DNA from 4 places in the Mesorhizobium sp. LjRoot246 genome. Region 2 is predicted to be linked to each of the others. Evidence: riboswitches for the same ligand, from Rfam matches in the RefSeq annotation. Region 2 holds a riboswitch; each other region holds the start of a gene.
What was found. Region 2 has a riboswitch for cobalamin ahead of ACSQ3L_RS01865 (aromatic ring-hydroxylating oxygenase subunit alpha). Riboswitches for the same ligand answer to the same signal wherever they lie in the genome.

Region 1: it holds a riboswitch for cobalamin, as region 2 does, so the genes downstream of both, bluB (5,6-dimethylbenzimidazole synthase) here and ACSQ3L_RS01865 (aromatic ring-hydroxylating oxygenase subunit alpha) in region 2, are expected to answer to the same signal.
Region 3: it holds a riboswitch for cobalamin, as region 2 does, so the genes downstream of both, ACSQ3L_RS16610 (DUF1636 family protein) here and ACSQ3L_RS01865 (aromatic ring-hydroxylating oxygenase subunit alpha) in region 2, are expected to answer to the same signal.
Region 4: it holds a riboswitch for cobalamin, as region 2 does, so the genes downstream of both, ACSQ3L_RS16795 (CbtB domain-containing protein) here and ACSQ3L_RS01865 (aromatic ring-hydroxylating oxygenase subunit alpha) in region 2, are expected to answer to the same signal.

What each region holds. Positions count from the first base shown of each region.
Region 1 covers NZ_CAXUSN020000001.1:5,166,044-5,173,731, forward strand. The annotation lists gene ACSQ3L_RS25380 (DUF2277 domain-containing protein) at 1-62, opposite strand, end outside; gene ACSQ3L_RS25385 (exodeoxyribonuclease VII small subunit) at 172-423, opposite strand; gene ACSQ3L_RS25390 (histone deacetylase family protein) at 427-1,353, opposite strand; cobalamin riboswitch at 1,475-1,654, shown strand; partial or broken gene bluB (5,6-dimethylbenzimidazole synthase) at 1,703-2,332, shown strand; gene ACSQ3L_RS25400 (hypothetical protein) at 2,437-3,420, opposite strand; gene ACSQ3L_RS25405 (TetR/AcrR family transcriptional regulator) at 3,517-4,125, opposite strand; gene ACSQ3L_RS25410 (MFS transporter) at 4,246-5,469, shown strand; gene ribB (3,4-dihydroxy-2-butanone-4-phosphate synthase) at 5,618-6,718, opposite strand; gene aroC (chorismate synthase) at 6,796-7,688, opposite strand, start outside.
Region 2 covers NZ_CAXUSN020000001.1:400,959-408,646, reverse strand. The annotation lists gene ACSQ3L_RS01870 (2Fe-2S iron-sulfur cluster-binding protein) at 1-820, opposite strand, end outside; gene ACSQ3L_RS01865 (aromatic ring-hydroxylating oxygenase subunit alpha) at 853-2,100, opposite strand; cobalamin riboswitch at 2,215-2,416, opposite strand; gene ACSQ3L_RS01860 (DUF680 domain-containing protein) at 2,929-3,129, shown strand; gene ACSQ3L_RS01855 (DUF680 domain-containing protein) at 3,199-3,405, shown strand; gene ACSQ3L_RS01850 (DUF680 domain-containing protein) at 3,478-3,714, shown strand; gene ACSQ3L_RS01845 (ABC transporter ATP-binding protein) at 3,788-4,900, opposite strand; gene bglA (beta-galactosidase BglA) at 4,941-6,605, opposite strand; gene ACSQ3L_RS01835 (carbohydrate ABC transporter permease) at 6,610-7,688, opposite strand, start outside.
Region 3 covers NZ_CAXUSN020000001.1:3,431,403-3,439,090, forward strand. The annotation lists gene ACSQ3L_RS16600 (cobaltochelatase subunit CobN) at 1-2,163, opposite strand, end outside; gene cobW (cobalamin biosynthesis protein CobW) at 2,182-3,219, opposite strand; gene ACSQ3L_RS16610 (DUF1636 family protein) at 3,222-3,650, opposite strand; cobalamin riboswitch at 3,690-3,894, opposite strand; gene ACSQ3L_RS16615 (winged helix-turn-helix domain-containing protein) at 3,924-5,123, opposite strand; gene ACSQ3L_RS16620 (NADH-quinone oxidoreductase subunit A) at 5,443-5,808, shown strand; gene ACSQ3L_RS16625 (NuoB/complex I 20 kDa subunit family protein) at 5,799-6,380, shown strand; gene ACSQ3L_RS16630 (NADH-quinone oxidoreductase subunit C) at 6,385-6,987, shown strand; gene ACSQ3L_RS16635 (four helix bundle protein) at 7,028-7,405, shown strand; gene ACSQ3L_RS16640 (NADH-quinone oxidoreductase subunit D) at 7,472-7,688, shown strand, end outside.
Region 4 covers NZ_CAXUSN020000001.1:3,470,123-3,477,810, reverse strand. The annotation lists gene cbiB (adenosylcobinamide-phosphate synthase CbiB) at 1-743, shown strand, start outside; gene cobO (cob(I)yrinic acid a,c-diamide adenosyltransferase) at 1,045-1,659, opposite strand; gene cobU (bifunctional adenosylcobinamide kinase/adenosylcobinamide-phosphate guanylyltransferase) at 1,661-2,176, opposite strand; gene ACSQ3L_RS16800 (CbtA family protein) at 2,169-2,984, opposite strand; gene ACSQ3L_RS16795 (CbtB domain-containing protein) at 3,000-3,179, opposite strand; cobalamin riboswitch at 3,216-3,411, opposite strand; gene ACSQ3L_RS16790 (helix-turn-helix transcriptional regulator) at 3,570-4,754, opposite strand; gene ACSQ3L_RS16785 (aKG-HExxH-type peptide beta-hydroxylase) at 5,128-6,213, shown strand; gene ACSQ3L_RS16780 (HesA/MoeB/ThiF family protein) at 6,302-7,357, shown strand; gene ACSQ3L_RS16775 (aromatic ring-hydroxylating oxygenase subunit alpha) at 7,524-7,688, shown strand, end outside.

The DNA.
Region 1 (7,688 bases), 4.8 Mb from region 2:
CGGACTTCGTCGTTGGTTGCCGGCGGATCAAAATTGAACAGGGTCTTGATGTTTCTGCACATCGCTTCCGTATCTCCTCTTGTCCTGGAGCGCTTTCAATCGACGGATGATATTCTCGATCACGATCATGTCCAAAAACCGGTAAGGCAAGACCATCATTCGGATCGCGCCTCAGTCCGCGTCGAGCGGCTCCGTTCCAACCGGCTTGCCGTCGCGCGACAGCCTGATCTTCTCGACCTTGTCCTCGGCGGCCTTGAGCAACCTGTCGCAATGCACCTTCAGCGCCTCGCCACGCTCGTAGATCCTGATCGACTGATCGAGCGGCACGTCGCCACGCTCCAGATCATCGACGATCTTTTCCAGCGCGTCGAGTGCCTGTTCGAAGCTCATCGCCTTGACGTCTTCGTTGATCTCATCGCCCATTATTCATCCTTTCATCAGCCGCCCGACATGGGCGGCGACCGAAAATGCCAATCCCTGCAGATCGTAGCCACCCTCAAGCAGGCTGACGAGCCTATTGCCGCTGTGGCGCGCCGCACGCTGCATCAGCTGGCCGGTCGCCCAGTCGAAATCATCCTCGGTCAGGTTGATCTCCGCCAGCGGGTCGCGGTGGTGCGCATCGAACCCCGCCGAAATAATGATCAGGTCGGGCGCGAAATTGTCGAGCGCCGGCAGCACACGCGACAGGAAAGCGTCGCGGAAGACCTCGCTGCCAGTCTGCGGCGCCAATGGTGCGTTGACGATGTTGCCGGCGCCGGTTTCGTTCTTTGCCCCGGTGCCGGGATAAAGCGGCATCTGGTGTGTCGAGCAATAGAGCACCGACGGATCGTCCCAGAAAATATCCTGCGTGCCGTTGCCGTGATGCACATCCCAGTCGACGACGGCAACACGCTCGATGCCATGCTTCTTCTGCGCATAACGCGCCGCGATCGCTGCCGTGTTGAACAGGCAGAAACCCATGGCCGTGGTTTTTTCGGCATGGTGGCCGGGCGGCCGGGCGGCGACGAAGACGTTGTCGGCGCGGCCTGCAAAGACGTCGTCGATGGCGGCGTTGGAGGCGCCGATCGCAGCGATCGCCGCTTGCCAGCTTTTCGGGCTGACTGACGTGTCGCCGTCGATGCGCGCAATCCCCTCGTCGGGAATGGCGGCGCGCACGCGGGCGACGAAATCGGCGGGATGCGCGTAGAGAATGGTGGCCTCGTCGCCTTCCGGCGCCTGGACACGATCGAGCGCGGCAAAGGCTTCGTCGTCCAGCACACGCTCGATAGCGCGCAAGCGGTCCGGCCGCTCGGGATGGCCGGGCGGCGTAAGGTGCTCGAGGAAGATAGGATGGGTGTAGAGACGAGTGGTCATCGTCCTAATCTAGTGACCCGGATCGACAAAGGCCATGCACGGGCGGCCAATGACTGGGGAAAATCGCGTCTGCGTCCGTTCGTGTCGGTGCAGGCATTGGCGTCCTCAGCGCTTCGGCGTAAGGTCCCTCGCACTGCCTGGTGCCCGCCGCAAGCGGGAGAATCGGGAACACGGTTGAACTCCGTGGCGTGCCCAACGCTGTAAGGGGGACCGCGCCGGTAAATGCCACTGTCGATGACGGGAAGGCACCGGACGCGGGTTGATCCCGAGCCAGAAGACCGGCCTGGCAGGCATCGTTATCCGCATGGTCAGGCGGATGACATCGATTGCAATCGCAAGGGGACAAGCGATGCCGGAACATTTGACCGCTGCCATTGACGAAGGATTCGACCAGAGTGCGCGCGATGCGGTCTATCGCGCCATGTTCACGCGGCGCGATGTGCGCAGCCATTTCCTGCCCATCGGACTTGACGATGAGGTGTTGGCGCGGCTGCTGCTTGCCGCCCATCACGCGCCGTCGGTCGGCTTCATGCAGCCGTGGAACTTCATCGTCATCCGCGATGCCGGACGACGCGAAAAGGTGCGCGACCTGTTCCTGGCAGCGCGCGAGCAGGAGCTGCCGGCCATTGAGGAAGACAGGCAGGCGCTCTACCGCAAGCTCAAGCTGGAAGGCATCTGCGAAAGCGCGCTCAACATCTGCATCACTTGCGACCGGCAGCGCTCGAAGGGCTCGCCGCTGGGACGCTTGCACAATCCGGAGATGGATCTCTACAGCACGGTCTGCGCGGTGCAGAATTTCTGGCTGGCGGCGCGCGCTGAGGGCGTCGGTGTCGGCTGGGTCAGCATCATCGAGGCGCAGGCGCTGAAAAGCCTGCTGTCGATTCCCGAGCATGTGACGCCGGTCGCTTATCTCTGCGTCGGCCGGGTTTCCGAGTTCGCGCCAAAGCCGGATCTTGAAACGCATGGCTGGGGACGGCGGCTGCCGCTGCCGGAGCTGATCATGAGCGAGACTTTTTGCGGGCAAGGTGAGGCGCCGCTGAAGTCAACCGTGGCGCGTCTCAACGCCGTCGATACCGCGCCGGATCAGGGTGTCGCGTCGGCCGTCCCCCAGCGCGAGCCGCCGAAGGAGGCGAGTGCCTTGTCCTTGAGCTCCCTGAACTTCGACGACGCCTCGGCCAGCCGGGTGTCCCAGGCGGGATCAGGCACCTGGCCCTCTATGGTCTTGAAATAGACCTGCATCAGGCAAGCGATGGCGAAGGGCTCGATGAAAGCCGCCTTGAAGGCCCAGGCGAAGACGATGGCGAGCACGAAGGCCCAGCCGGCGAGTTGGCCAGGCATCAGGAAGAGAATGGCGCCGGCGGGCGCCAGCATAGCCAAGAAGATGACGAAGGACACGCCCCACATGATGACCGCCAGCCAGACGGCGTTCTTGACCATGACCTTGCCGTTCTGGGCATAGAGCACGACGCCTTGGCGCGCCGTCTCGAACGGCGAGGCTGAATTGATGCGGATGTTGTAGCCGAGGATAATCTCGTCGACATAGGTCAGCGACAGGCGGATCACCGTGTTGATGAAGGAGACCAGGCCGTTCAGGCCCGGTATCGGCAGGAAGGCTGCGATGCCGCCGAGCAGGCCGGTGATGGCGCGGATGGCGCCCTTGACCAGCTGGTCGACGGCGAAAAGGATGTTGGCCTCGGCGAAGCGCTGGGTGACGATATCCTTGGCATAGGCGATCTGGTCCTGGCCGCCCGGAATGTCGCGGCCGTCGATCAGATGGACCATAACGGCGATGTGGCCGGCCTTGACGACATAGAGGATGTATTCGCGGATCCAGTAGACGGCGATCGAAACGATGCCGAAGCCGACCACGCCGCCCCACAGCGCAAATGACAGCGGCCCGTCGGGATCGGTGGAGATATGGCCGACGCCATAGCCGACGGAGGCGCCGGTGCCGGTCGCCATGATGTAGGCCAGCGTGATGCCGAAATAGACGATCATGCGAAAGACAATGAACGGCCAGGTCCGCATCATGATGGACACCGACCTGCCGATATCGAAATCCCACATGCGCCCCGAATCTCCGCCTCAGAGATGGTGGCAGAGGATGAACTCAACCCGGCGATTGTCAATTGCCGACCATGGCGCCGGGCCACCGCTGGGCCTTCAGTTTGGTTGCGGACCCGGCCTTCTAAGCAGACCCTCGAGCAGTTGCTTGAATGCCGCTACCGCCTTCTTCGACGTCGCTTCGGGGTCGTTCGAATTGGCGATCCGTTGCGCCGCCTGGCTGCTCGCTCCGTTGATCAGTCGCGAGGCAGTCTCGGGGTCGAGGCTGGAGACAACGACCCCCTCCTCCTGCAGCGCGGTCAGATGGTCGGTCATCGAAACGATGCACGCACTGGCATTCGGCCATTGCGCTGGATCCCCCAGCACGGCCGGGCCATCCCGGAACATGATGCGCTGGATTTCCGGCTCCAGCGCCATCTCGATATAGGTCGAGCATTCGTCGACGAAATGCTGCCAGCGGGTCGGCGCTCTCGACGCGACCTCATTGATGCGCGCCGCCATCTCGCCGTCGATCTGGGCTATGACCGCCTGCAGCAGCCCCTTCTTGTCGCCGAAATGATGATAGAGCGCGCCACGCGTCAGCCCGACCGACGCGGTGAAATCATCCATCGAGGCTTCCGCATAGCCTGTTGTGCCGAAAGCATGGCGGGCTGCCGCGATCAGCTTGGCGCGCGTCTCGGCGATCATCTCCTTGCGGGGCTTGTGCATGGCTTCTGGACCTACTCACATACGTTACGTATGCCAATTGACATACGCAGCGTATGCTCTATTTAACAATCATACGCTTCGTATGTAATTGTCGAATCGTCCTTTGTCGAGGAACCACCCATGCAAAATCCCTACTCGGAAATCTTTCGCGCCCCCGGAGCCAAGGGCTTTGCCGCAGCCGGCTTCGTGGCGCGCCTGCCGATCGCCATGGCGCCGATCGGCATCGTGGCGATGCTGTCGCAGACACGCGGCGAATACTGGCTGGCCGGAGCTGTCTCCGCGACATACGCGCTGGCCAACGCATTTGTCGCGCCGCAGATATCGAGACTGGTGGACCGCCTGGGCCAGACGCGGATCGTGGTGCCAACCACCATCATCGCGGTGCTGGCCTTCGCCGTTCTGATTGCGGCGGCCAACCAGGACTGGCCGGTGTGGACACTGTTCATGTCGGCATTTCTCGCCGCGGCGATGCCCAGCATGCCGGCAATGGTGCGGGCGCGGTGGACCGAGATCTTCCGCGGGCGGCCGCAGATGAACACCGCATTCGCCTTTGAGTCGGCCGCGGACGAACTGGTCTATATCGCGGGGGCATCGCTGTCGGTGGGCCTCAGTGCCGCCCTCTTCCCGGAAGCCGGTGTTCTGGTGAGCACGCTGTTTCTCGCATTCGGATCATTAGCCTTCATCCTGCAACGTTCGACAGAGCCGCAAGTGCGGCCGGTGGAACAGGGCTCAAGCGGGTCGGCGATCCGCCTGCGGCCGGTTCAGATCATCACCTTCGCCCTGATCTTTATCGGCGCGACCTTCGCGACGACCGAAGTGAGCACCGTGGCGATCACCAAGGAGCTTGAACAGCCGGAGGCGGCGAGCCTGGTCATCGGCGTCTATGCGCTGGGGTCTTTTGTGCTGGGCATTATTGTCGGCGCGCTCAGCCTGAAGGCGCCGCTGCAACGCCAACTGGCCATCGCAGTCGCCCTCGTCGCGCTCGGCACGCTGCTGCCGCTCACCGCCGACAGCGTGCCACTGCTGGCGCTGACCGTGTTCGTCAGCGGCGTCGCGATCTCGCCGACCTTCATCACCGCCTTCGGCCTGATCGAGCGGCACGTGCCGGAAGCGATGCTGACCGAGGGCATCACCTGGGTAACCACCGGGATCGGCATCGGCATGGCGCTGGGCTCCTTCGCCGCGGGTGCGGTGGTGGACGCGTTCGGCGCCCAGAACGGGTTCTGGGTGTCGGTGGCTTCAGGCACGATCGCTTTGGCCACGGTGCTGCTCGGCCAACGCAGCCTTGCCACGCATGAGTGCGAACTGGAAGGATGCGAAGCGGCCGTCGTTCCGGCCGAGTGACAGCCAGGATAGGTTGAGATTCAGGTCAGGCCGAGTCGAAAATGATGGATTTCGAGAACCGGAGCGCAGCGGACTTTCCGGTCCGTGAGCACCGGAAGCGCAGAAAGCCGTCATTTGCAGGCCGGCCTCACCTGAATATCGACATATCCTAGAGGATCTCGGTCTTGGCGATGTGGATGCCAAAACCTTCGAGGCCGACATAGTGGCGTTCGCGCGAAGCGATCAGGTTGATCGATGAGATGCCGAGATCCTTGAGTATCTGCGCGCCGAGCCCGATCTCGCGCCACTCGTTTTCGCGGCGGCGTGCTTCTTCGTGATCCTCGCGGTCGCCGCTCGCCGGTCGCTTGCGCTCCTGGTGGGCGACGCCGACGGAGCCTTCGCGCAAATAGACGATGACGCCACGCCTGCGCTCGCCCATCGCCTTCATGATGCCGTCAAGCCGATGGCTGGTGCCGAAAACATCCGTCACCACATCCTCGGAATGCAGCCGCACCGGCACTTCCTCGCCGTCACGAATGTCGCCGAAGACGATGGCAACGTGATGCATGGAGTCCCACGGCAGCGTGTAGGTGAAGACCTGCGCCTTGCCGCCGAGCGTGTCGATGTCGGAGCAGGCGACGCGTTCGACCAGCGTTTCCTTGCGTTGCCGGTAGGCGATGAGGTCGGCGACCGAAACCTGCTTCAGCCCATGCTCTTCGGCGAAAGTCTGCACCTGCGGGCCGCGCTTGACGGTGCCGTCATCGTTGACCAGTTCGGAAATGACGCCGACCGGCGGCAGGCCGGCGAGCTTGCAGAGATCAACCGCTGCTTCGGTATGGCCGGAGCGCATCAGCACGCCACCCTCGCGCGCGATCAGCGGGAAGATGTGACCGGGGCGGACGAAATCCGATCCGCCGACATTGCCGTTGGCAAGATTGCGAACGGTCAGCGTGCGGTCCTCAGCCGAAATGCCTGTCGTGGTGCCGTGCTTGAAATCGACGCTGACAGTGAAGGCAGTGGTGTGGGCCGAATCATTGTCGGCAACCATCGGCGCAAGGTTGAGCCGCTTGGCTTCCTCGCGCGGCATCGGCGTGCAGACGATGCCGGAGGTGTGGCGGACGATGAACGCCATCTTTTCGGGCGTGCAGTGGACGGCGGCGACGATCAGGTCGCCCTCGTTCTCGCGCCCGTCATCGTCCATGACGACGACGATCTCGCCACGTTCGAAAGCACGCAGGGCTTCGACGATTTTCTTCTGGTCGTAAGGCATGAACGCTCGCTTCGCTCGCAGGGAGTAGGCAGTAGGCAGTAGGGAAAGGAAAAAGGCTGTATCGTGCGGCCTACTGCTTATTCCCTACTGCCTATTCCCTTCCCTGTCTGTCCTCGATGACGCAGATAATGATCGGCGATGGCGCAGGCAACCATTGCTTCGCCGATCGGCACGGCGCGAATGCCGACGCATGGATCGTGGCGGCCCTTGGTCATGATCTCGACGTCCTTGCCGTCCTTGTCGATCGATTTTCGTGGCGTCAGGATCGATGACGTCGGTTTGACGGCAAAACGGGCGACGATCGCCTGGCCGGTCGAGATGCCGCCAAGGATGCCGCCGGCATTGTTGGACAGGAACACCGGCTTGCCATCATTGCCGATGCGCATCTCGTCGGCATTCTGCTCGCCGGTGATACGGGCTGCTTCGAAGCCATTGCCGATCTCGACGCCCTTGACGGCGTTGATCGACATCAGGCCGGACGCGATGTCCTGGTCGAGCTTGGCATAGATCGGTGCGCCGAGGCCTGCGGGAACGCCATCGGCGACGATTTCGATCACCGCACCGACCGACGATCCCGCCTTGCGGATCCCGTCGAGATAGCTGGTGAACACGGGAACGGAAGCCGGATCTGGGGTGAAAAACGGATTTTCGGCATCGCCGACGAAATTCCAGTTCCAGTTGGCGCGGTCGATCGATTTCTCGCCCATCGACACCAGCGCACCGCGCACCACCACACCCGGCACCACCTTGCGCGCCAAGGCACCGGCTGCCACCCGCGCGGCCGTCTCGCGGGCCGAGGAGCGGCCACCACCACGATAATCGCGCACGCCGTATTTGACGTCATAGGTGTAGTCGGCATGGCCGGGCCGGTATTGGCGGGCGATCTCGCCATAGTCCTTCGAGCGCTGGTCGACATTCTCGATCAGCATCGACACCGGCGTGCCGGTGGTGATCATCGTCTCGCCGTCCT
Region 2 (7,688 bases):
CGTCACCTTCGACCGGCGACGCGAACGGCGCCGGGATCTCCTCCACGACAGGCGCTGCAAAGCTTTCCTGATGGTATTTCGTCATGTCGAAGCCGGCGGCGTCTAGCATGCCGCGCACGGCGCGCATGAAGGGATCGGGGCCGCAGCAGAAGATTTCGCGCTCGCGGAAATCGGGCGCCAGCAATGGCAGCCGGATCGCGTCGATGCGGCCCATATGGCCGAACCAGCCCTCGCGGCTCGACCGTTCCTCGATCATGAAACCGAGCGACAGGCCGGGCATTCGGCTGCCGAGCAGTTCGAGCTCCTTGCGGAAAATGATCTCTTCCGGACGGCGCGCGCAGTTGACGAAGCCGACATCGGTCCATGGCGCGCAGTCGTTCAGCCAGCGCAGCATCGACATCATCGGCGTCACGCCGGACCCTGCCGAAATGAACAGATATTTGGCCGCCGGGTGACTGTGCAGCGAAAAGTCGCCGGTCGGCCCATAGGCCTTGACGTGCGAGCCGGGCGTCAGATGGTCGAACATCCAGCGCGTGCCGGTGCTGCCCGCCTGCGCCTTCACCGTCACCGCGATCGAGAACGGCCGTGATGGCGAGGACGACAGCGTATAGGTGCGCATCAGCGGCCCGTCCGATGTCGGCAGTTCCAGCGTCACGAACTGGCCCGGTCTGTAGCGGAACCAGGTCTGGTTGTCGGAGCGGAAGGTGAAGGTCTTCACGTCAGGTGCTTCGTCGCTGACGCCGATCACTTCCAGCACCTGCAGCCTGTCGTTCCAGGGCGTCATCTGGTCGAGATGGCGATAGAGGCCAAGATCCGTCATCGCATTCATCCTTCTGTCCCCTTTGTTTTACGCTAGGCGACGCTGCGCAGGGCCGGCCGGCCGCCCTCGGCAAGGCGCGGCCCGATGAACGACGCGTACCATTCGACGAATTGGATCACGCCGCCCTCATGCAGCTCCGAATAGGGGCCGGGCTCGTAGGCGGGCGACAGGATGCCGAAGGCGTTTTCCTCGACGATGCGGCGGTCCTGGTCGTTGGTCTCGGTCCAGACATGGGTGAGGTCTTCGACGGTATAGTCGACACCCTCGACCGCATCCTTGTGCACCAGCCATTTGGTCGTCACCGCCGTTTCCGTGGCGCTGATCGGCAGCACCCGGAACGTCACCGCATGATCGATGAGAATGTGGTTCCACGTCGTCGGGTAGTGATAGTGCATCAAGGTGCCGATCCGGTCGGCGGAGACAGCGTCGGAGAGGTTCTTCTTCACCGCCAGTTTGCCGGTCATGGTGTAGCTGACGGCATCGCGCAGCAGCGGCGCGCGGGTGGCGCGGTATTGTCCGGCCGGATCGATGCGGAACTTGCTCGGCAGGCCTGATGCCTCGCATTTGGCCCAATGCGCGACCATCTCGGGGTCGCTGTCGGCGCCGTTGACGCCGGTCACGGTCGGCGCTTCGGGGAAGGTCTTGCACAGCTCGGGATGATTGGCGGCGCAGTGGTAGCACTCGCGGTTGTTTTCCCAGACCAGCTTCCAATTGCCCTTCTCGATGATCGTGCTCTCGAAGGCGATCTTTGCGTCGCGCAGCCGGTGCGGCAAAAGATAAGGCTCGATCATCGCCCGCATCGGCGCGAAATCCGCCGGCTCCTTGGCGAGGCAGATGAAGATGTAGCCGCCGACGCTCTCGTAGGCGACCGGCTTCAGGCTGAACTCACTCTTGTCGAAACCGTCGGCCATCTGGCGGGCAAACAGCAGGCGGCCGTCGAGCTCGTAGGTCCACTGGTGATAGGGGCAGACGAGCTTTGCCGCTGTACCCTTGTCGGTGTTGCAGACGCGGCTGCCGCGATGGCGGCAGGAATTGTGGAAGGCGTTGATCTTGCCTTGCTGGTCGCGGACAAGCACGACCGGATAGTCGCCGATCTGCACGGTAATGTAGCTGCCCGGCTTCGGTAGCTCGCAATCATGGCCAATGAACAGCCAATCGCGATACCAGATCAGCTCCATGTCGAGCTTGAAGTAGTCCGGGTCGGTGTAGAAGGGCTGCTCTAGCGAAAAGCCTTGCCTGCGGCTGCTCAAGAGCCTCAGCATGTCGTTGCGGATATCCATGTCCTGTCCTCGTTTCTAAGGACTGAACTGGTGGTGATGGAGGAAGGATTGGACGCAAGCCGGCTATGCGCCGGACATGCACGATCCACCTCTTGACCGCCCACCGCGATCAGTCGAGTCTAGAAATCTCGGGCTGGTTTCCGGGCTCTGGAGTTGTCCTTGCGGACCATCGCGACACCTTCCCAGGCACTTGCCCAGTGGTCTCCCGTTGCGACTTGAACTCCACCACCGTTGCGGGGGCAGCGCCGGATTCTGACCGGCTTCCCAATTCTCCGCCTCGTCGTCACGAAGCGGCACCTGAGATGTCATGATCTAATCACGATCGCGGACGCGTCATCGGCATGAAAACGACATCGTATCCATGCGGCGCGACACGGTATGCGAAACGTTCCGACTGACTGTTGCGGCTGAAGTCCCCCATATCGCGAGCGGCCATTTGCCGGTTGCGAGCTTCTCGAATCCGGCTCCTGGCGGGGTCAAAAAAGGTTAACGGTTTCGAAAAGTGACTATTAGCTCGTTCTAAAATCGAACCGAACGGTTCGTTTCTGTTGACGGTGCGTGCAGGACAGTGTGAACGCTGGGCCTCCGAAACAGTTGGTGATCCGCGTCGTAATTTTATCTAATCAATTGATATAAAAGAGAAAAATATCCCTGTAAGATGCCCTTGGCGCAATTTCAAGGTGTGGATTCATAGACCACATGGAACAACTTCGTGATTGGAAAAGGCGAGGTTGCCCTCCCACATCGGGGTTGTCCGAACGACGCGATTTCGTTCCCAAGACACGCCGCTAGACGGACGGAAAAAAAGAAAATACTGGAGTGCCAAAAATGAAAAAGATCATTCTCACTGCCGCCGCCGTTCTGGCCATTTCCGGCAGCGCCTTCGCTGATGGTAGCGACCACTACGGTTCGAACGCCCCGGCAGCCACTGCTGTCGACAACTCGTACACCGCTTCAGTCAAGAAGTCGGAACCGGCTGCTCAGACGCCTGTCCAGGGCAGCGACCGCAACCTCTTCGGCAACCGCTAACAGCCGATTCCCAGTTGATGGCGGGTTCGCCCGTCGCCCTGGCAAAGTCCAGAAATTCAGGAGACTGACATGAAGAAGATTATTCTTGCTACCGCCGCCGTTCTGGCCATCTCGGGTAGCGCTTTCGCCGCCAGCGACAACTTTGGCTCCAATGGCGCCAACCAGCCTGCCGTCACCTCGGTCGACAGTTCGCAGACGGCTTCTACGCAGAAGTCGGCACCGTCTGCTCAGACGCCTGCCCACGGCAGCGACCGTAACCTCTTCGGCAACAACTAACAGCCGATTCCCGGCAGACGGCGGGTCTGCCCGCCGCCCTGGCGAAAACCTAGAAAAATTCAGGAGACTAAAATGAACAAGATCCTTATTACCGCCGCCGCCGTTCTGGCCATCACCGGCAGTGCCCTCGCCGCTAGCGACAACTTTGGCTCCAACGGCGCCAATCAGCCTGCAGTCACTTCGGTTGACAGTGCGCAGACGAGCTCGGTCCGTAACAGCGGTGGCGTCGTCGAGAAGCTGCTCAATTCGTCGGGCGACGTAGAGAAGTCAGCCCCTCAGGGCAGCGACCGCAACCTCTTCGGCCGCTAACAGCCGAAGCTGATCTTCAAAAAAAGAGCGGCGGGCCTAGCCCGCCGCTCTTTTTTACGTCCGTGGTCCTGCCTCAGGCCGCTTTCGCTTCCGCCTCGTGAAGGGCAAACGACCGCCCATCCGTGTCGAAGATATGCAGGTCTTCGCCATTGGCGCTCAGTCGCAATGTCGAGCCGCGCTTGACCTCGACATTGCCGGGCAGCTTGGTCACCAGCGGCAGGTCGGCGCGACCGATGTCGACATAGACAAGCTGCACCTCGCCGAGCTGCTCTACATAGTCGACCGTGCCTTCGAACAGGTAGTCAGTGCCGCTGGCGATGATCAGGTCTTCCGGCCGCACGCCGAAGCTCACCGCGGTACCCTTTGCCGAAGCCGGAGTCGTGATCGGCACGGTTGCCTTGCGGCCGCCGACATGGCTGACGACGGTCGGGTTGCCGGTCTTGTCTATTGTCGCGGGCAGGATGTTCATGGCTGGCGAGCCGATGAACTGGGCAACGAACAGGTTGCCGGGCTTCTTGTAGAGGTCCATCGGCGTGCCGACCTGTTCGATATGGCCGTCCTTGAGCACCACGATGCGATCGGCCAGCGTCATCGCCTCGACTTGGTCGTGGGTGACGTAGATCATGGTCGTGTTGGGCATCGATTCCTTGAGCTTGGCGATCTCGATGCGGGTGGCGACGCGAAGTGCGGCGTCCAGGTTCGAAAGCGGTTCGTCGAACAGGAACACTTTCGGATTGCGCACGATGGCGCGGCCGATGGCGACGCGCTGGCGCTGGCCACCCGACATCGCCTTGGGCAGGCGGTCGAGATATTTGGTCAGCTGCAGGATCTCAGCGGCCTGGCGTACGCGCCGGTCGATCTCGGCCTTGTTCTCCTTGCCGATCTTCATCGAGAACGCCATGTTGTCGTAGACGGTCATGTGCGGGTAGAGCGCATAGGACTGGAACACCATGGCGATGCCGCGCTTCGACGGCGGCACGTCGTTGACGACTTCGCCGGCTATCCTGAGCTCGCCGGAGGTGATTTCCTCGAGCCCGGCGATCGACCTCAGCAAGGTCGACTTGCCGCAGCCAGACGGGCCGACAAAGACGATGAACTCGCCCGACTTTATATCGAGGTCGATGCCGTGGAGAATGTTCAGATTGCCGTAGGACTTCTTCACTTGCCTTAGCGTGACATCGGCCATTCGTTTCCTCCCAGTAATTCGAATTCGAGTGATTTGAAATTCAGTCGATGCGCCCGAACCAGGCGCCGTAGCCGCCGAGCTTTATGGAACCGCTGCTGGCCTGCCCCGGAAATCCGTGCCCGGGCAAAGGTTGCAGCGATCGGCCGCCAAGGTCAACCTCGGTTGGCGTTGCTCCCAGATTGAAGACGCAGACGACCTGCTCGTTGCCTGCACGGCGCGTGAAGGCGACCGTGTCGCCCTCACTTTCGATGAAGGTGATATCGCCCTTGGCCAGCGCCGGATGGGCGCGCCGGAAGGTGAGAAAGCGCCGGTAGTGCTCAAGCAGCGAGTTCTCGTCGCCCTGCTGGACATTGACCGCTTGCGACAGATGCTTGGCCGGCACCGGCAGCCAGGGTTTTGCCCGGGAGAAGCCGCCATTTTCGGCGCTGCCGTCCCACACCATCGGCGTGCGGCAGCCGTCGCGACCCTTGAATTCGGGCCAGAAGCGGATCCCATAGGGGTCCTGCAGATCTTCGAACCGCAGCTCTGCTTCACCCAATCCAAGCTCTTCGCCCTGGTAGATGCAGACCGAACCGCGCAACGACATCAGCAGCGCGGAGATGACCTTGAGATAGGCGGTCGGGTCGGCCTCGCCGGCAGCCCAGCGCGATGCCGGGCGCATCACGTCATGGTTGGAAAAGGCCCAGCACGACCAGCCGTCGCTGGCGACCTTGCCGAAGGCTTCCAGCACCGAGCGGACCTTGGCTGCGCTGATCTTTTCCGGTGCCAGGAAATCGAAGGAATAGCACATGTGCACGCGCTTGCCGCCGGTGGTGTAGGCCGCCACCACGTCCAACCCGCGCTGCGAATCGCCGACCTCGCCGACCGCGGCGGTCGCTGGATACTCATCGAGCAGGGCGCGGAAGCGTTCGAGGAAACCGAGGTTCTCGGGGCGGCTCTTGTCGTAGAGATGGTCCTGGTAGTTGTAGGGGTTGACCGCCGGTGCGGTCTGATCGTTGCGCTCTTCCGGTGGCAGCGGTGGGTTGTTTTCCAGGCCCTGGCTGTGGAAGTAGAAATTGATCGTGTCGAGCCGGAACCCATCGACGCCGCGCTCCAGCCAGAAGCGGGTGACGTCGAGCAGTGCATCCTGGACTTGGCGGTTGTGGAAGTTGAGATCGGGCTGCTCGGCCAAGAAATTGTGCATGTAATATTGCTGGCGGCTGGTGTCCCACTGCCAGGCCGAGCCACCGAAGATCGACAGCCAGTTGTTGGGCGGCGTGCCGTCCGGCCTGGCGTCCGCCCAGACATACCAGTCGGCTTTCGGGTTGGTGCGGGTCGACCGGCTTTCCTTGAACCATGGGTGGTTGTCGGCGGTGTGCGACAGCACCTCGTCGATCATCACCTTCAAGCCCAGCCTGTGCGCCTCGGCGGTCAGTGCGTCGAAGTCGGCCAGCGTGCCGAACATCGGATCGACGTCGCAGTAATCGGTGACGTCATAGCCGAAATCCTTCATCGGCGACTTGAAGAACGGCGAAATCCAGATGGCGTCCGCACCGAGTGCCGCGATGTAGGGCAGCCGCCCGATGATGCCCTTGAGGTCGCCGATACCGTCGCCGTTCGAGTCCTGATAGCTGCGCGGATAGATCTGGTAGATCACTGCACCTCGCCACCAGTCGCGATCGATGGCGAGGTCAGGATTCGAACTGGCCTTCAAAGCGGATTGCATCGTCTCAGCCTCCTTTCACCGAGCCGGCAAGCAGCCCGCGGACAAAATAGCGCTGCAGCGAGAAGAAGACGATCAGCGGCACGATGATGGTCACGAAAGCCGATGTCGTCAGGATCTCCCAGTCGCCACCGCGTGAGCCCAGCAACGCATTGAGCTTGGCGGTCAGCACGATCTGGTCTGCCTCTGTACCGAGGAAAACCATCGCCACCAGCAGATCGTTCCATACCCACAGGAATTGGAAGATGGCAAACGAGGCCAGCACCGGGAACGACAACGGCAAGACGATCTTGACGAAGATCTCGAAATCGCTGGCGCCGTCGATGCGCGCCGATTCCATGATTTCGCGTGGCAGACCGGCGATGTAGCTGCGCAGCAGGTAGATGGCGAAGGGCAGGCCGAAGCCGGTATGCGCCAGCCAGATGCCGAGATAGGTCTTCGACGGCATGCCGAAGAAAGCGCCGACACCGTTGTAGAGCTTCAGAAGCGGTATCAGCGACATCTGCAGCGGCACCACCAGCAGGCCGATGATGACCGCGATCAGCAGCGCCCGGCCGGGAAACCGCATCCAGGCCAGTGCATAGGCGGCAAAAGCGGCAATCAGGATCGGGATAACGGTCGCTGGAATGGTGACGGTCAGCGAATTCATGAACGACCGGCCGATGCCCTCGGAAAACAGCACGGTTCTGTAATTGTCGGTGGTGAATTTCGGCGGCGCGGACGAGGCATAGTAGATGCGCTGGCCGCGATCGCCTTCGAACGCCTTGGGCGAGGTCATGACGAAACTGCCGTCGGCGTTGAGCTGCAGCGTCACACCGTCGCCGAGATCGGCCGAGGTGCCGGCGGGATATTGCGTCGGTGCCGCCGATTTGACGCCGAAGGCGCTGATGTCGCGCGCAGCACCATCGCCGAAGATATTGCCCTCGAGAACGAACTTGCCGTCCTTTTCGACCTGCGCCGAGGCGGCCGGCAGCCGGCCGGCTTCCGTCTGGGTGGAGCTGGCGAACGAGTTCCACCAGCCCGAGGCGATGATCTGGTTCTTGTCGCGCAGCGACGAAACCAGGATGCCGAGCGTCGGTATGGTCC
Region 3 (7,688 bases), 3.0 Mb from region 2:
ACCTGTGACGATCTCGGGAAAGCAGTTTTCCGACAGCGCAACGGTTTTGCCCGGCAGCCACTCCAGCGTGCCGTGGGCGCCGACATGGACCAGCGCATGGACGCCGAGCGATTTGCGCAGCCACAGGCCGAAGGCGATGAGCGCATGGCGCGGTGGGAGTGTCGGGTCGTGGTAATCGGCGCGGCGGTCGGCCGAGCGGCCGCGGTCGGGGGCGAGGGCTACGGTGACGTTGCCGAAGGTGGCGGCGCGGAAGGGGAAGCTTCGGTGCGAGGCGCCCCCCTCTGTCCTGCCGGACATCTCCCCCTCAAGGGGGGAGATTGGCAGCTTCAGCGCATCGCTCCCTCTCGCATCGTTGGAGATTGGCGAAAGCGCAGATGGCAGCCCAATCTCCCCCTCTGAGGGGGAGATGTCCGGCAGGACAGAGGGGGGCGCCTCGCGCAAACCTGTTTCGTCTTCTGCCTTACCCCATGCCGCCTCGACTGCAGCAATTGCACCTGTCGGCAATTCCGTCGAAAGAGCGAGATAATCGTCCAGCCCCAGCCCGTCGCCACTCCGCTCCAGCAAATCCAGCAACGCCCGCGGCGTCCGCGGAATCCCCTCAACCACATAGCCCTGTTCCCTGAGGTCATGCAGCATGGCCAACACGCTGGACGGGACATCAAGACCGACGGCGTAGCCGGTTCGACCCGGCGCGCTCGGATAATCCGGGATAAGGATGGCGAGCTTGCGCCCGGCGCGGGGCGTCTCCTGCAGGCGGATGAAGGCCGCGATGCGGTCAGCCACTTGCGCGACACGATCCGGCTCCGGCCGGTTGGCGAAGGCGCGGTGGCCAAGTGCGGGATCGGTCTCGCTCTCGCCCTTGAAGGAAATGGCGCCGGCGAGGATGCGGCCGTCGAGTTCGGGCAGCACGACATGCATGGCAAGGTCGGCGGGCGCCAGTCCGCGCTGGTTGTTTTCCCAGATGTCGCGGCGGGTGGTGGCGACGATGACCTGGAAGACGGGCACGCCGGCGCGGTCGAACAGGGTTTCAATGCCGGGTTCGGCGCCGGACGCGAAAGCGGTTGCGGTGATGATGGCGGCGGGTTTCAGCGATGCCAGTGCCGATTCCACGAACGCCAGGGAGGAGGGGTCCTTGAGGCTGGAGACGAAGATGGGGACCGGGTTGATGCCGCGCTGGCTGAGTGCTTCAAAAAGGGCGTCAATTGGGGCGACATCGGCGGCTAGAAGCATCGAACGGTAGAAGAGGATCGGCACGATAGGAGCGTTGATGTCGTCAGCGTCGAGTTCCGTCACACCCCCCTCTGTCCTGCCGGACCCGGCCCTTCGCTGTCGCTCCGGGCGTTCGTCGTTCGGAAAGCCAAGCAATTGGCTTTCCGTCCGCTGCGCGGACCACTCCTCACCCCCCGCAAGGGGGGAGATTGCTTGGTCATCTACGGTTTCGCCAATCGTCGAGGTCAGTGATCTGCTTAGTTCTGACGACGCAGAAGACGCAGAAGACGAGCCGGCCTTGATGAAGGCCGATCTCCCCCCTTGCGGGGGAGATGTCCGGCAGGACAGAGGGGGGTGTGACGGAACGCCAGCATTCGATAAGTCCGGCTTCTCCACAACTCCACATCCAGGCACATAGTAACCAGCTTTCGGCACCGCCACCGGCTCGACAACGGCCTCATCCTGTCCCGCTAACCTTGCCAATCTCCGCACCAGCGCGCTCATATTCGCCGGGCCGCCTTCGCGGAAATAGTCGAGCAGGCCATCCAACTCCTCGCGCGGCAGCGTCGAGGCTTCGATCAGGCGCAGATCCTCGTCGCGGCATTCGCCGGGCAGCAGGGCCAGCTTTATGCCACGCTCGCGGGCGGTCGAGGCAAGCTGGTCGCAGCCGTAGCGCCACCAGTCGTAGCCGCCGAGGATGCGCACGAGGATGATCTTGGCGTGACGAGCGACGCTGTCGACCCAGAGGTCGACGGACATCGGATGGCGCAGGTCCCGTAGGGCGGCGAGTCGCATCGAGGGCAGGCGGCCGGCATCGGCCTTCCATGCCGCCGCCAGTCCGGCGAGATCGCTGTCGGTGAAGGACAGCGCCACGATATCCGCCGGCGTCTGCCGCAGATCGACTGGCTCGGCGAGGTCGTCGAGCGAGGCGGATGTCGTGGTGAGGATGTGCATCGCAACCCGTGTCCGAAATCAGCCGGCGAGTATACGCTCGATCGCCGGGCGGTTCAGCCCCTTGAGGCCGATGACGACGAGGCGCGAGCGGCGGTCGTCGGTGGCGGTCCAGGCGCGGTCGTAATAGTGATTGACGCGCGGCCCAACGGCCTGCAGCAAAAGCCGCATCGGCTTGCCGCCGACTTCCACGAAGCCTTTTACGCGCAGCACGTTCTCTTCCTCGGCGACCGTGGCGACACGCTTCGCCAGCTCGTCCGGATTGGCGATCGAGGCAATGTCGACGATGAACGTGTCGAAGTCGTCATGCTCATGGTCGAATGCGCCGTCATGATGCGACTTGCGGTTCTCGATGTCGTCCTCGACGGCGAGACCAAGCCCCAGCAGCATCGAGGGATCGACCTTGCCATGCGAGGTCGGCACGATCTTCACCGCGCGGGCGGAGTGTTCGCCAATGATGGCATTGGCGCGAGCCGAGCCGGCGGCGTCCATCAAATCGCTCTTCGACAGGATGATCAGGTCGGCGCAGGCGATCTGGTCCTCGAACACCTCTTCCACCGGGTCGTCGTGGTCAAGCGTCTGGTCCTCGGCGCGCTGCGCCTGCAGGGCGTCCATGTCATTGGCGACGCGACCCTCGGCCAATGCCGGCCCGTCAACCACTGCGATGACGCCATCGACCGTGACCCGGCTTTTGACCGTCGGCCACTGAAAGGCCTGTACCAGCGGCTTGGGCAGCGCCAGGCCCGAGGTCTCGATCAGGATATGGTCGACCCTCGGCGTCAACGCGAGGATCTTGTCGAGTGCCGGCACGAAATCGTCGGCGACGGTGCAGCAGATGCAGCCATTGGCCAGTTCGACGATGTTTTCCTCGGGGCAGGTGTCGATGCCGCAGCCCTTGAGGATCTCGCCATCGATACCGATGTCGCCGAACTCGTTGACGATGATCGCAATACGCTTGCCACCGGCATTTTCCAGGAGATGGCGGACCAGCGTCGTCTTGCCGGCGCCGAGAAAACCGGTGACGACGGTACAGGGAACGCGGGATACGGAAGCGGTCATGGTCAGTCCTTCAACAGGTCGAGGGGAGGGATGCGGGCAACGAGGCCACGCTTCAGGCTATCGGGACGGCCACGCCAGGGAATGAGACCATCGGTGGAGGTGGCGAAGAGTTTGGCGCCGGTGACGAGGTCGGCGCCGCTGGTCGCGGTCAGGTCGCCGAAGACATAGCTCCAGCAGCCGTCGCGCAGGATGGCGGCGCTGAGCCGCCGCTTGCAATTGCCGAGGCATTCGACGCTGCGGATACGAATATTGTCGCCGCATGCGGCGCGGCGCGTGTCGTCCGCCAGCAGTTCGCCGGCGCGGGGATGGGCGTCGGAGCCTGTTTCATCGCGGCAGGAGGCGCAGACGATCACCGTGACGCCGGCCAAGGCATCACTATGACCGGATGAGATATCCGCTGTGCCAGCCGAAAAACTGCTGTCGTGGTCCAAAGATCGGGCTCCTTGCCCGGAAACCCGCCGGGCGATCGGATTCTACAGTCGCAGACGGCAGGTCTCCTGGCTCGCGAGTCATCGCCTTGGGTAGCCGCCTTCCCGGGAATTCCCAGTGGCTTTCGGCCTTGGCTCTTCGCTTACAGTTGCGGGGACAGCCGCGGATTTGGGACAGATATCCCGCACCGCATTCCCTCTTAGCTCCTCTCGTTGAAGAGAAGAGACCGTCTGGTACGGATTTAGGCTTTTGCGGGCGGCGGTGTCAACGCGAGCTTACGACACGGCGATGTCGGCCAGCGCCGGACCCAGATCGCCGGCCGGGGTCACTTCGATGCGTTCAAGGCCGAGCCAGCCCTGCATCTGTTTCAATTCCTCGAAGAGTTCCGCGGCGGTCTCCGATGGCGCGCCGGCTTCGGCGTAAGCGGCGTGGACACGCAGGACGCTGGCGGGGCGGTCTGCCTTGAGGTCAACGCGCGCCACGATCCGGTCGCCGAGCAGGAACGGCAGGACATAGTAGCCATATTGCCGTTTGTCGGCCGGGGTATAAATCTCGATGCGGTAGTGGAAATCGAACAGCCGCTCGCTGCGCGAGCGCTCGAAGACGACCGGATCGAACGGTGCCAGCAACGCGCGTGCCCCGATTTTTCGGGGCAAACGGGCGTCCCTGTGAAGATAAGCCGGCTTGTCCCAGCCTTCGACACGCACCGGCAACAGCTCGCCTGTTTCAACCAGCTCCTCCAGCCGGCCCTTCATGTCGGCCGGCGACAGGCGGAAATAGTCGCGCAAATCGCCTGAAGTCGCCACGCCGTGGGCGCGGGCGGAAATGCGCAGCAATTCGCGGTGCGCGTCCTCGGCGGCAGGCACCGGCAGATCGAGGATCGCCTGCGGCAGCACGCGCTCGGGAAGGTCATAGAAGCGCTCGAAACCGCGGCGGTGCGCCGTGGTGATGCGGCCGGCCCAGAACAGCCATTCGAAGGCATGCTTGGCATGGCTCCAGCCCCACCAGCCGCCCGAGCCTTTCTGGCCTTCGAGCGCGGAAGCGGCGATCGGGCCGCGCTCGGCGACCTGGCGGTAGATCTCTTCGATATAGGTGGCGTGCTCGCGGCCCCATTTGGCGAGGCCCAGATACATTTCGTCGCCGCGCTCGGCCCGTTGCATGCGCCAGCGCATCAGCGGGTAGGCCTCGACCGGCAGGAAGGAGGCCTCGTGCGCCCAGTATTCGAACACCGTGCGCTTGCGCGTCACGGCCGCGTTGTCGAGCAGAGCGAGCGGGTAGGGGCCAAGGCGCGAATAGAGCGGCATATAATGAGCGCGCACCACCGCGCTGACGGAATCGATCTGCAGCAGGCCGGTCCGACCCAGCACGCGGGCAAAATGCCGGCGGTCCGGCGTACCGGCTGGGCGGGGATCGAGAAACCCTTGGGCGGCAAGCGCGATGCGCCGGGCCATCGGGAGCGAGATCTTTTCCTTCATGCAGGCGTCACTCTGAGGGGATTTGATGGGTGATTCCAGCCCATGCTAGCAGGGTTTTGGCGGCAACCATGTCAGGAGAGAAAAGTGGAGTAAAAAGCGAAGGAAATCAAACAGGAGCGGATCGGACCAGTTTCCCTGGATATGCCGTCCAGGTCAGTGTTTTGAACAATGTTTGACTTGCTTCGCCGGAAGTGCTGCGCTAACCCTCGCCGCGTTGCAGCATAGGCCCTTAAAACGGTTCAGCGGTTAAACTGTCACGCTTCCGCAGTAGGGTCCGGTGCTGTAATCAAAGTGGATTGGCGCCAACGGAAAGCCGAGCATGAACGCACTTCTAAGCTCATACCTGCCCATCGTCCTGTTCATAGGCGTGGCGCTGGTTGTCGGCCTGGCGCTGCTGGCCGCACCCTTTCTGGTGGCCTACCGCAATCCAGATCCCGAAAAGCTTTCCGCCTACGAGTGCGGTTTCAACTCGTTCGACGACGCCCGCATGAAATTCGACATCCGTTTCTACCTGGTGTCGATCCTGTTCATCATCTTCGACCTGGAAGTGGCCTTCCTGTTTCCGTGGGCGGTGTCGTTCTCGAAGATCGGCATGCTCGGTTTCTGGTCGATGATGGTTTTTTTGGCGGTGCTGACCATCGGCTTTGCCTATGAATGGAAAAAAGGAGCGCTGGAATGGGATTGAACGACAGTTCAGGCACCCTCGTCGCGCCGAAGCCCAAAGGTATCATCGATCCCAGCACCGGCAGGCCGGTGGGTGAGGACGATCCGTTCTTCCTTGAGATCAACAACGAGCTGGCCGACAAGGGCTTTCTCGTCACCTCGACCGAGGCGCTGATCACCTGGGCGCGCAGCGGCTCGCTGATGTTCATGACCTTCGGCCTCGCCTGCTGCGCGGTCGAGATGATCCACACCTCGATGCCGCGTTACGACTCTGAGCGGTTCGGCGTTGCGCCACGCGCCTCACCGCGCCAGTCCGACATCATGATCGTCGCCGGCACGCTGACCAACAAGATGGCGCCGGCGCTGCGCAAGGTCTACGACCAGATGCCGGAGCCGCGCTACGTCATCTCGATGGGCTCGTGCGCCAATGGCGGCGGCTACTACCACTATTCCTATTCGGTGGTGCGCGGCTGCGACCGCGTCGTGCCGGTCGACATCTACGTGCCCGGCTGCCCGCCGAGCGCCGAAGCGCTGCTCTACGGCATTCTTCTGCTGCAGAAGAAGATCCGCCGCACCGGCACGATCGAACGGTAAATCCATGACCGCATCCCTGAGCGAACTGTCGACCTATCTCGGCGAGAAGCTGATCGGCCGCGTGAACGATGCCGATATCGCCTATGGCGAGCTCACCGTCCATGTCGAGCCGCGCGATCTGGTCGAGGTGATGACCTTCCTGCGCGACGATGCGCGCTGCCAGTTCATCTCGATCATCGATGTCTGCGGCGCCGACTATCCGTCGCGGGCCAAGCGCTTCGACGTCGTCTACCATCTCCTGTCGCCGAAGCAGAATGTGCGCATCCGCGTCAAGGTGCAGGCCGACGAGGAAACCATGGTGCCGTCGATCACCGGCGTCTATCCCGGCGCCGACTGGTTCGAGCGCGAGACCTACGATCTCTACGGCGTACTGTTCTCGGGCCATCCCGATCTTCGCCGCTTGCTGACCGATTACGGTTTCGAAGGCCATCCGCTGCGCAAGGATTTCCCGCTGACCGGTTTCGTTGAAGTGCGCTACGACGACGAGGCCAAGCGCGTCATCTACGAGCCTGTGGAACTCAAGCAAGAATTCCGCAATTTCGATTTTTTGTCCCCGTGGGAAGGTACGGATTACGTCCTGCCGGGTGACGAGAAGGCAAAACAGTGAGTAGTGAGTAGTGAGTAGTGAGTAGTGAGTAGGGAAGGACTTGGAGCAACGGATCAAATCCTATCGTGACTTGAAGGTGTGGCAATCGGCGATGACGGTCGCTGAAGATTGTTACCGCCTCACCAAAGAGTTCCCGAGGGATGAGATCTACGGCATGACCTCGCAAATGCGCCGATCGGCGGTTTCGATCGCAGCGAATATTGCAGAGGGATATGGTCGTGAAAACAGAGGGTCGTTCGTTCAATTCCTGCGCATGGCGCAGGGTTCGTTGAAGGAATTGGAAACGCACATACTGCTGGCATGCCGGGTTGGTCTGCTGCGAAAAGACAATGAGATTGAACTGCTACTGCGATGCGAAGAGATTGGAAAAATGACGAGATCTCTTATCCGGACAGTGCAGGCCAAGCAGGCGGAATGAAGCAGGCATTGAGACTGATGATCACTACTCACTACTCACTACTGACTCTTCGCCAGAGGCGCCAGAATGGCTGAAACCTCCGTCCGCAATTTTAACATCAACTTTGGCCCTCAACACCCTGCGGCGCATGGCGTTTTGAGGTTGGTTCTTGAACTCGACGGCGAAGTGGTCGATCGCGTCGATCCGCATATCGGGCTGCTGCATCGCGGCACCGAAAAGCTGATCGAGGCCAAAACCTACCTGCAGGCGATCCCTTATCTCGACCGGCTCGACTATTGCGCGC
Region 4 (7,688 bases), 3.1 Mb from region 2:
TGCAGATCCTGTTCTGGTTCGTTCCCATGGGCCTGATCGTCACGGCCCTTCTGGCAACATCGCTTCTGTCGCAGAAGAGCCTCTACGAACACGTCGAGGCCGTCGCTGACGCGCTCGACACCGGCGGTCTCGCTTTGGGCCGGGTGGCCGTCTCGCGAATCGTCGGCCGTGACCCCGAAACGCTGGACAGGGCCGGTGTCAGCCGCGCGGCGATCGAGAGCCTGGCCGAGAACTTTTCCGACGGCATCGTTGCCCCCGCCTTCTGGATCGGCGTTGGCGGGCTGGCCGGCGGTGCTGCCTACAAGGCCGCCAACACCGCCGATTCGATGATCGGCCACCGCACCCCGCGCCACGAGGCGTTCGGCTGGGCGGCGGCGCGCTTCGACGATTGGATCAACCTGCCGGCGTCGCGGCTGACAGCGCTGCTGATCGTGCTGGCTGCATTCCTCGTCAAAGGCGCCGATCCCCGCAATGCCTGGCAAGCGGTATGGCGCGACGCGAAAAAACACCGCTCTCCCAATGCCGGCTGGCCGGAAGCGGCGATGGCCGGTGCGCTCGGCCTGGCGCTCGCCGGGCCGCGCAGCTACGGCGGCGTGCTGGTCGACGACGTCTTCATGGGCGAAGGCGGCCGCCGCGAAGCCGACAGCGTCGACATAAGGCGAGCGCTGAAACTCTATCGCGTCGCAGATTACCTGCTGATCGCGCTGTTTGGGCTGGTCGCCGCGATCATCATTCTGGCGTGACCTCACCGCCTCGTGAGTTCTCTCCCGAAGGGAGGAAGGGAGCCGAGCCGCAACAGGTTCGCGCCTTTCCTCTCCCCCGTCGATCGGGGAGTGGGGGTCGACCAGCTCGGCAGTCGCGTTTTCGCGTCCGCCGGGTCGCGCCTGCCAGTCTGCGGCCGCGCGTTCGATAATCGCCGTCCCCCAATCCGTCGCTGCTTCGCAGCGCCACCTTTCCCCCCTCCGGAGGGAAAGGAAGGGAGCCCCGCTGGGAGCGTTGGCGACCAGACTTGAACGGCCTACCCACAGAAGGGGACAACAGATATCAGAACTCTATCCCCTGCTGGGCCTTCACGCCCGCGGAAAAATGGTGCTTGGTGACGCCCATTTCGGTGACGAGGTCGGCGGCCTCGACCAGCGCCGGCTTGGCGTTGCGGCCGGTGACGACGACATGCAGGCCCTCGCGCCGTGCTTTGAGCGCCGCAACCACTTTGTCGAGATCGAGATAATCGTAGCGCAGCGCGATGTTCAGTTCGTCGAGCACCAGCAGGCTGATCGACGGATCGGCCATCAGTTCTAGCACTTTGGCCCATGCGGCTTCGGCGGCCGCGATGTCGCGCTTCAGATCCTGTGTTTCCCAGGTGAACCCCTCGCCCATGGCGTGCCAGACGACGCGCTCGCCGAAGGCAGCGAAGGCGTCCTTCTCACCGGTGTGCCACTTACCCTTGATGAACTGGACGACGCCGACGCGCTTGCCATAGCCGAGCATCCGCAGCGCCAGGCCGAAGGCAGCAGTGGTCTTGCCCTTGCCCGGGCCGGTGTTGACGATCAGCAGCCCCTTCTCGACCGTCTTGCTCGCCACCTCGGCATCCTGCACCGCCTTGCGCTTGGCCATCTTGGCGCGGTGGCGCTCTTGGTCCTTATTGTCGATGTCGGTCATGTCATTTCACCTTGAGCGGCAGTCCCGCCACCATCAGCAGCACCGTATCGGCGACGGCAGCGACCTGCTGGTTGAGCCGGCCGGCGGCATCGCGAAAGCGGCGCGCCAATGCGTTGTCCGGCACGATACCCTGGCCGACTTCATTGGACACCACGAACCAGGACCCGCGCGGCCGCGACAGCACGTCCGCCAATCGCCGGCATTCCAGATCGAAATCGTGTTCGGCCAGCATATGGTTGGTCAGCCACAATGTCAGGCAATCGACAAGCACCGGCTGATCGTCCGGCAAAGCCTCGAGCGCGCCAGTCAGATCGAGCGGAGCGTCGATCGTCAGCCAGCCCTCGCCGCGCCGCGACTGGTGCAGCGCTATGCGCTCACGCATCTCGTCGTCGTAGGCTTGCGCCGTGGCGATATAGGCCCAGGGCGGCGGCAAGGCCGTCGCCAAAATTTCGGCGTGCGCGCTCTTGCCGGAGCGCGCACCGCCGATGACGAAGGTCAGCTTGCTGCGATCAGGCAAAGCTGTCGCGCAGGCTGGCCGCGGTGCCGGTGAAGCGGCCACGAACCACGCCCACGACCGCGCCGAGCACCAGCCAGAACACCAGATTGGTCACCGTCACCGCCACCACGAACTGGTGATGCAAGCCTTCCGGAATCGCCGTCTCGTAACTGCCGGGCTGCGGCGCGCCGACAATATGCGGTGCGACGATCAAGGCCACGGCAAGGATCGCCAGCGGCAGCGACTTGCGGAAGGCGATCAGGCCGAGCCCGGCCGCGGTCGCCGTAGCCGTTGCCCACCACCAGATCTGGCGCTGCGTGAGATCGGCCGCCGGCATGGCCGGCAGTTCCGGCGGCAGGCCGAGGCCAGGCGCCAGCGTGAACACGGCAAAACCGGCCAGGCCCCAGAACACGCCCTGGCGCCAATTGCCGATGCCGCCGGCGAATTCGGAGACCGCGACCAGGATCAGCGCGAAGCCGATGCCGGTGACGATATTGGCAAGCACGCTGAAGGCGAAACGCTCGAAACCGTCTGCCGGCGCCCAACCCTCGTCCTTCGCTGGAGCCGTCGCTTCAGCCGGTGCTTGCGTGGCAGCGCTCATGGAGTTTGTTGCCGGCGCGGCCGAGCTCATCGCGTTGCCGCTGGTGGCATCGGCAGGCGCCGCTGGCGCGGCGGCATGGTCATGGCTGTGGCCGCCGCCGGCCTGTTCGTAGACTTCCGCCTTCAGAATCAGCGGCACGGTGGCATAGGCCTGCATGCAGGCGAGAACGACGCCGGCCACGAGCCCTGCGATCGCCGCGATGAACACGACGTTGCGAAACAGGTTCATGATGTCAGACCCTCGTCAGTGGCAGGGAAACGCCATCGAATGGCGGTAGTCGTGAGCCGCATTGTGGACCGCATCGATATGCGAGAAGCCGACAAAGCCCATCACGAAAATGCCGAGCAGCGCGGCGAGCGCGAGCTGCATGAAGCGCGACTGCGAGGAGACGGAGGCGCCGAGGGAGACGGAAGCGGCAGTCATATCTTGTCCTTTCGCCCTCCACCCGAGGGCATCGAAGTCAGTTTCCTGTCGCCGGCAGGTCTCCTGGCTCGCGGATCAGCGCCCTTCCCCACCTTCCCGAAGAAAAATCTTCAGTGGCATATGGAGAGGACTACCGCACACAGTTGCGGGGGCAGCCACGGCATTGGGCGAAACTCGCCCGAACCGCATTCCCTCTTGGCTCCAAAATGGAACCGACGACATCGGCGACTATAGGCAGAATCCTCGCCTCCGGCAAACCAAATTCCGCCGGCAACCATCGCGAATGCGTCGTACCAGCCGAGGCCGCCGCTGTCGCAATTGACAATTTTCCTGGCCGGGTGTCGGCTGACGCATCACAGGACGCATTGTGACCAGTATTGTGGCTCTACTCTACGTCAGCAGCCGGACGAGTTCAGCCTGTCTGCGCACACCAGTCTTCTCGAAGATGCTGGTGAGATGCGCCCTGACTGTTGTGGCTGCAATGCCAAGTCGGGCAGCGGCCGCGTTGCGTCCGTCGCCCTTTAAAATTTCCCAAGCGACTTCAGCCTCTGCCCTTGTCAGCCCAAACCGGCCTCGCAGGTACTCTTTTGTTTCGGCGGGCGTCAAGTCGAAGGTTGCCGTTATGGACGGCCCTATGAATATGGCGGCCACCGCCTCGGGCCGAAGCTGTGCGCGCAAGTCGCTGCCGTTCATTGGCAGGACATGGGCGAAGACCGGTGCACCCTCCGGTCCGGCAAGGCGGATGGCAAGACCAGTCTTGCCGAGCATCGTCTCGTTCCGGGCCGCAAGGCGAATCGCCTTGCCCAGTTCTCGCGCTGCTGAGGGTGCCTTGGCAGTCAGTATCCCGCCCGTGCCTTGCACGGCAGCGCCAACTTGCAGCATGCGCTCTGCGGACCGGTTCGCATGAAGAATTCTGCCATCGCTGTCGGTCAATACGACTCCGCAGCGGAGCGCATCGAATGCTGCTTCGATACGTGCGCGCTCAATAGCACAAGCGTCGAGCACATTGCTAATAGTGACCGCACGGCGGAGATGCGGAAGGAGAAGTATTCCGATTTCGATCTCTCGCTCGGTAACAATGCCGTGCCGCTGATGTCGCGAGACCACGATCTCAGAGAAATGTGATGGCGTGTACATCAGAAAAAGATGCATGACATCAACGATGCCGAGCGGTTTCAGGCAGTGCTGAACGTACGCAGAGTCCTCTAGATAACTGGGGGAGAGTTCGCGCGAAGCGATAAAGGGCGCATCGAGAGAAAGCCCCTTGGCGAACCATTCGTTCAGCCGCGCATGGATTTCGGGAATATGTTTCTGCCTCTCCTCAACCCCGAACTGTCCCCAGCCCAAGCTCTTGTCGATCAGGAGGCGATCACGGCGCAGATCGTTGAGAGAAAGGATGATCGACTCGCCGCACATCGCCGGCATGATCTGCGCCAGCGTTCGTTCCCACTGCGAGGGATCTAGCGCGCAATCATAGATAGACCCGATCAAATCCGAGAGGGTATGCGGCGACAGGTTGTAGCCTTGAGCCTGTCCGCCGGACTGCTTCTGGATCGCACCCCAAGGACTACCCATAACCGCCGCCTCGGCTCTTGAATTCGTGTGTGCGCCTGTGAGTTACACTGTCGCACAAGCGCATCCGCTTATGTAATTAGTGGACGCTTGGTTGCTGCCCTTGCCAATGTCTTGAACCGGAGACTGACGATATAGGACGAACGTCCGATGCGCCACCGGTCGCTGGGCTGTATCGTTAACGCCATCATGCGCTACAGCTCCCGTTTTGCATGATCAGCGGATGGCCCTATCATCTACTTTTGGAGGGAAAAATGCCGGACGACGACGATCGAGAACAACTACATCCTGTTTTGGTTGAGCAACAACGCGTGAGACTGAGCACGTTCTCTTCACGTTTTCTCCCGCCTGTACACATTATGATTCAGATAGAGCCATGCAAGCCAGCAGCCGAAGCACTAAATCGCACGCCACGTTTGAACCCGTGAGCGGCGGACGCACCTGGGTGCCGGATGCTGCTCGCGCCATTGAGGAGCAGTACGCACTGTTCACACTGGTCGAGCAGGCCATTGTAGATATCGTGCGGGCCGCAGCTCCAGAGGCAATCGAGCAAGTCAAAGAGACCTTTGCGCACGGCGCAAAGGTCTCTGGAGCGCTCCTCGGTAGTCCGTCGGCTCTTTTTCATCCCTCTTTTTTTGTTTGGTACTCAGACTTCGCCAACGCAGTGAGAGATGACGACTGGGACCATTTTCTAAAGATTCTTGAGACGCTTCCATCAATACTTGAGCGGATCGAAAAAAGCATAGAGCGTTCCCGGAAAAATCATGCGCAGATCGGATTCCCAGTCGATCTACTACAGGAGCCTGACGACTCGCGAAGTGCTGCCAAGCGACTTGCGCAGAGTGCCGAAAATACGGTCGCGGCAGTCAACGAAAAGGCGGAACCTGTCAGGATCGTCGATGCTCCTTCCGCTCGTTTGATGGAGCAATTGTCGAAGAGCTATGCGCTGGTGAAGTCAGTCTGGCCTGAAATGGCAGACGAAATGGCGATCGCGACCAGGAGGATCGTATTTCTCGACACAAGCCAGATCATCGGGGCGAGTGACGGAGATTGCCTCGGAACTATATTTATAGGAATGAAGGAGACGCAGGTTGTCAGCAAGCTGGCAGAAGAAATTATACACGAGACGTCTCACAACGTCCTCAACACCCTGGCCTTGGCTTCACCAATAATCGAGAACGACGCAAGCGAACGCCACTTCAGTCCGCTGCGCGTGGATTTGCGGCCGGTATTTGGAATAGTCCACCAAGTTTTTGTATTGAGCAGGCTAGTTGAATTTTATCGGCGACTGAAGAAAAAAGAACCACGATTCGAGGTTCAGTTTGGCGATGTATTGACGAGATTCACAGGTGGGGTCGACGTCGTTGAACAGTACGCGCGAGCCGCCCCCGCTGGCGGACCGCTGTTGCGCTCATTCACACAGTACCGTGCTCAGGTGGTGATGGAGGCATGTCATGTCTGAACCCTCAAACGATAGGTCAGCTGGCCTTCCGGGCCGACAGCTTCAGCTTCGTCCAGACATGATCCTCTTTCCTGACCAGGAGGGCAGGATGCTCCTTTATACCGAAGGGGCGGAAACGATCGCCCTATCAAGCGATGATCTCGATTTGAAGTCTGCATTGCCGGCACTCCTTCGTGGGACGAGCCTTCTGGAGTTGCAACGAATGTCGCCTCATGGTGTCTCTCGCGAAGCAGCTGCCGAAGCGGCGAGTGAGCTGATCAGTCTGCTGGAGAAAGCAGGGGTCCTCCAGCGAGAGGTCGACACATCCGGTTTCCCCGAGGATGAACTCCGACACTTTAGCAGCGTGATCGCATATTTTGGACGCTACGAAAGCCGTGAAAGCGACCGCATCGATTACTTCCGGAAACTTCGCGCTGCACGCATACTACAGGTCGGACTTGGAGGTCTTGGTTCGTCTGCATTGATGTATCTGGTAGGATGCGGGGTGGGACATGTTCTCGGCGTCGACCCCGACGTATTGGAAACCGGAAACGTCGCACGCCAGGTATTCTATTCCCGTCAGGACGTAGGCCGCAGTAAGGTTGATGCAGCCGCAGACGCCGTGACGCGTCTATCGCCCTACACCCGTTTCATAGGAATTCAGGAAGGCATAGCCTCAGCGGATGATCTTCTTCGGATAATCCATGAATACGGTCCCTTTGACCTAATCCTGCAAACAGCTGATGCCCCAATTTGGGACCTGACTAAATGGATAGCGACAGCAGCCAGGACTTCCAACATCCCGTCGCTTCACTCCAGTTATTTGGGCGTCGGTCCGTTGCATCTTCCCTATCGAACAGCGTGCCCTGCATGCATGTTGCCAAAAGTGGAGGCGCAGTTAGAGAATCATGAGGAGATTCTGAATTTTGAAAGAGGGTTGGTATCCGGTGGAATCCCCCGAGCAGTCCTGGCGACTTCCCTTGGACACTATGGAGTGCACCTAGCTCAGGAAACGGTGACATTCCTGACTGGAAGTTCAAAAGCGCATACAATCGGCGGACTCAAGCGAATTTTCATAAATGGAGAACCCTCTACGTGGATCGAACCGATCGATCGTGACCCTCGGTGCTCAATTTGCGGAGCCGCCAAGGAGAGAGCTGCGTAAATGCTAGCGTACCGCAGGAGGCGCAAGCGACGTCTGCCGTGCGGCCGCTTTCCAAATCCCGTTTCTGCCGCATGATTAGGCGCCGCGCCCGAAACCGGCAACGCCGCCGCCTGATTGACAAACGATTGGCCGGGGTGTCGGCTGGCATCACTGGAGGAAGCCAGCCATGCAGCCGACTGCCAGCGAGCGCGATCCCTACAACGGCCTGACCCGGGCCGAACCGACGCTGCCGTCATCGGCCTATTGGGGCACGGAAGCCTATCAAAGGGATCTCGACGCCATCTGGTATCGAAGCTGGCTGCTCATTTGCCGCGAGAGCGACCTTGCCCAA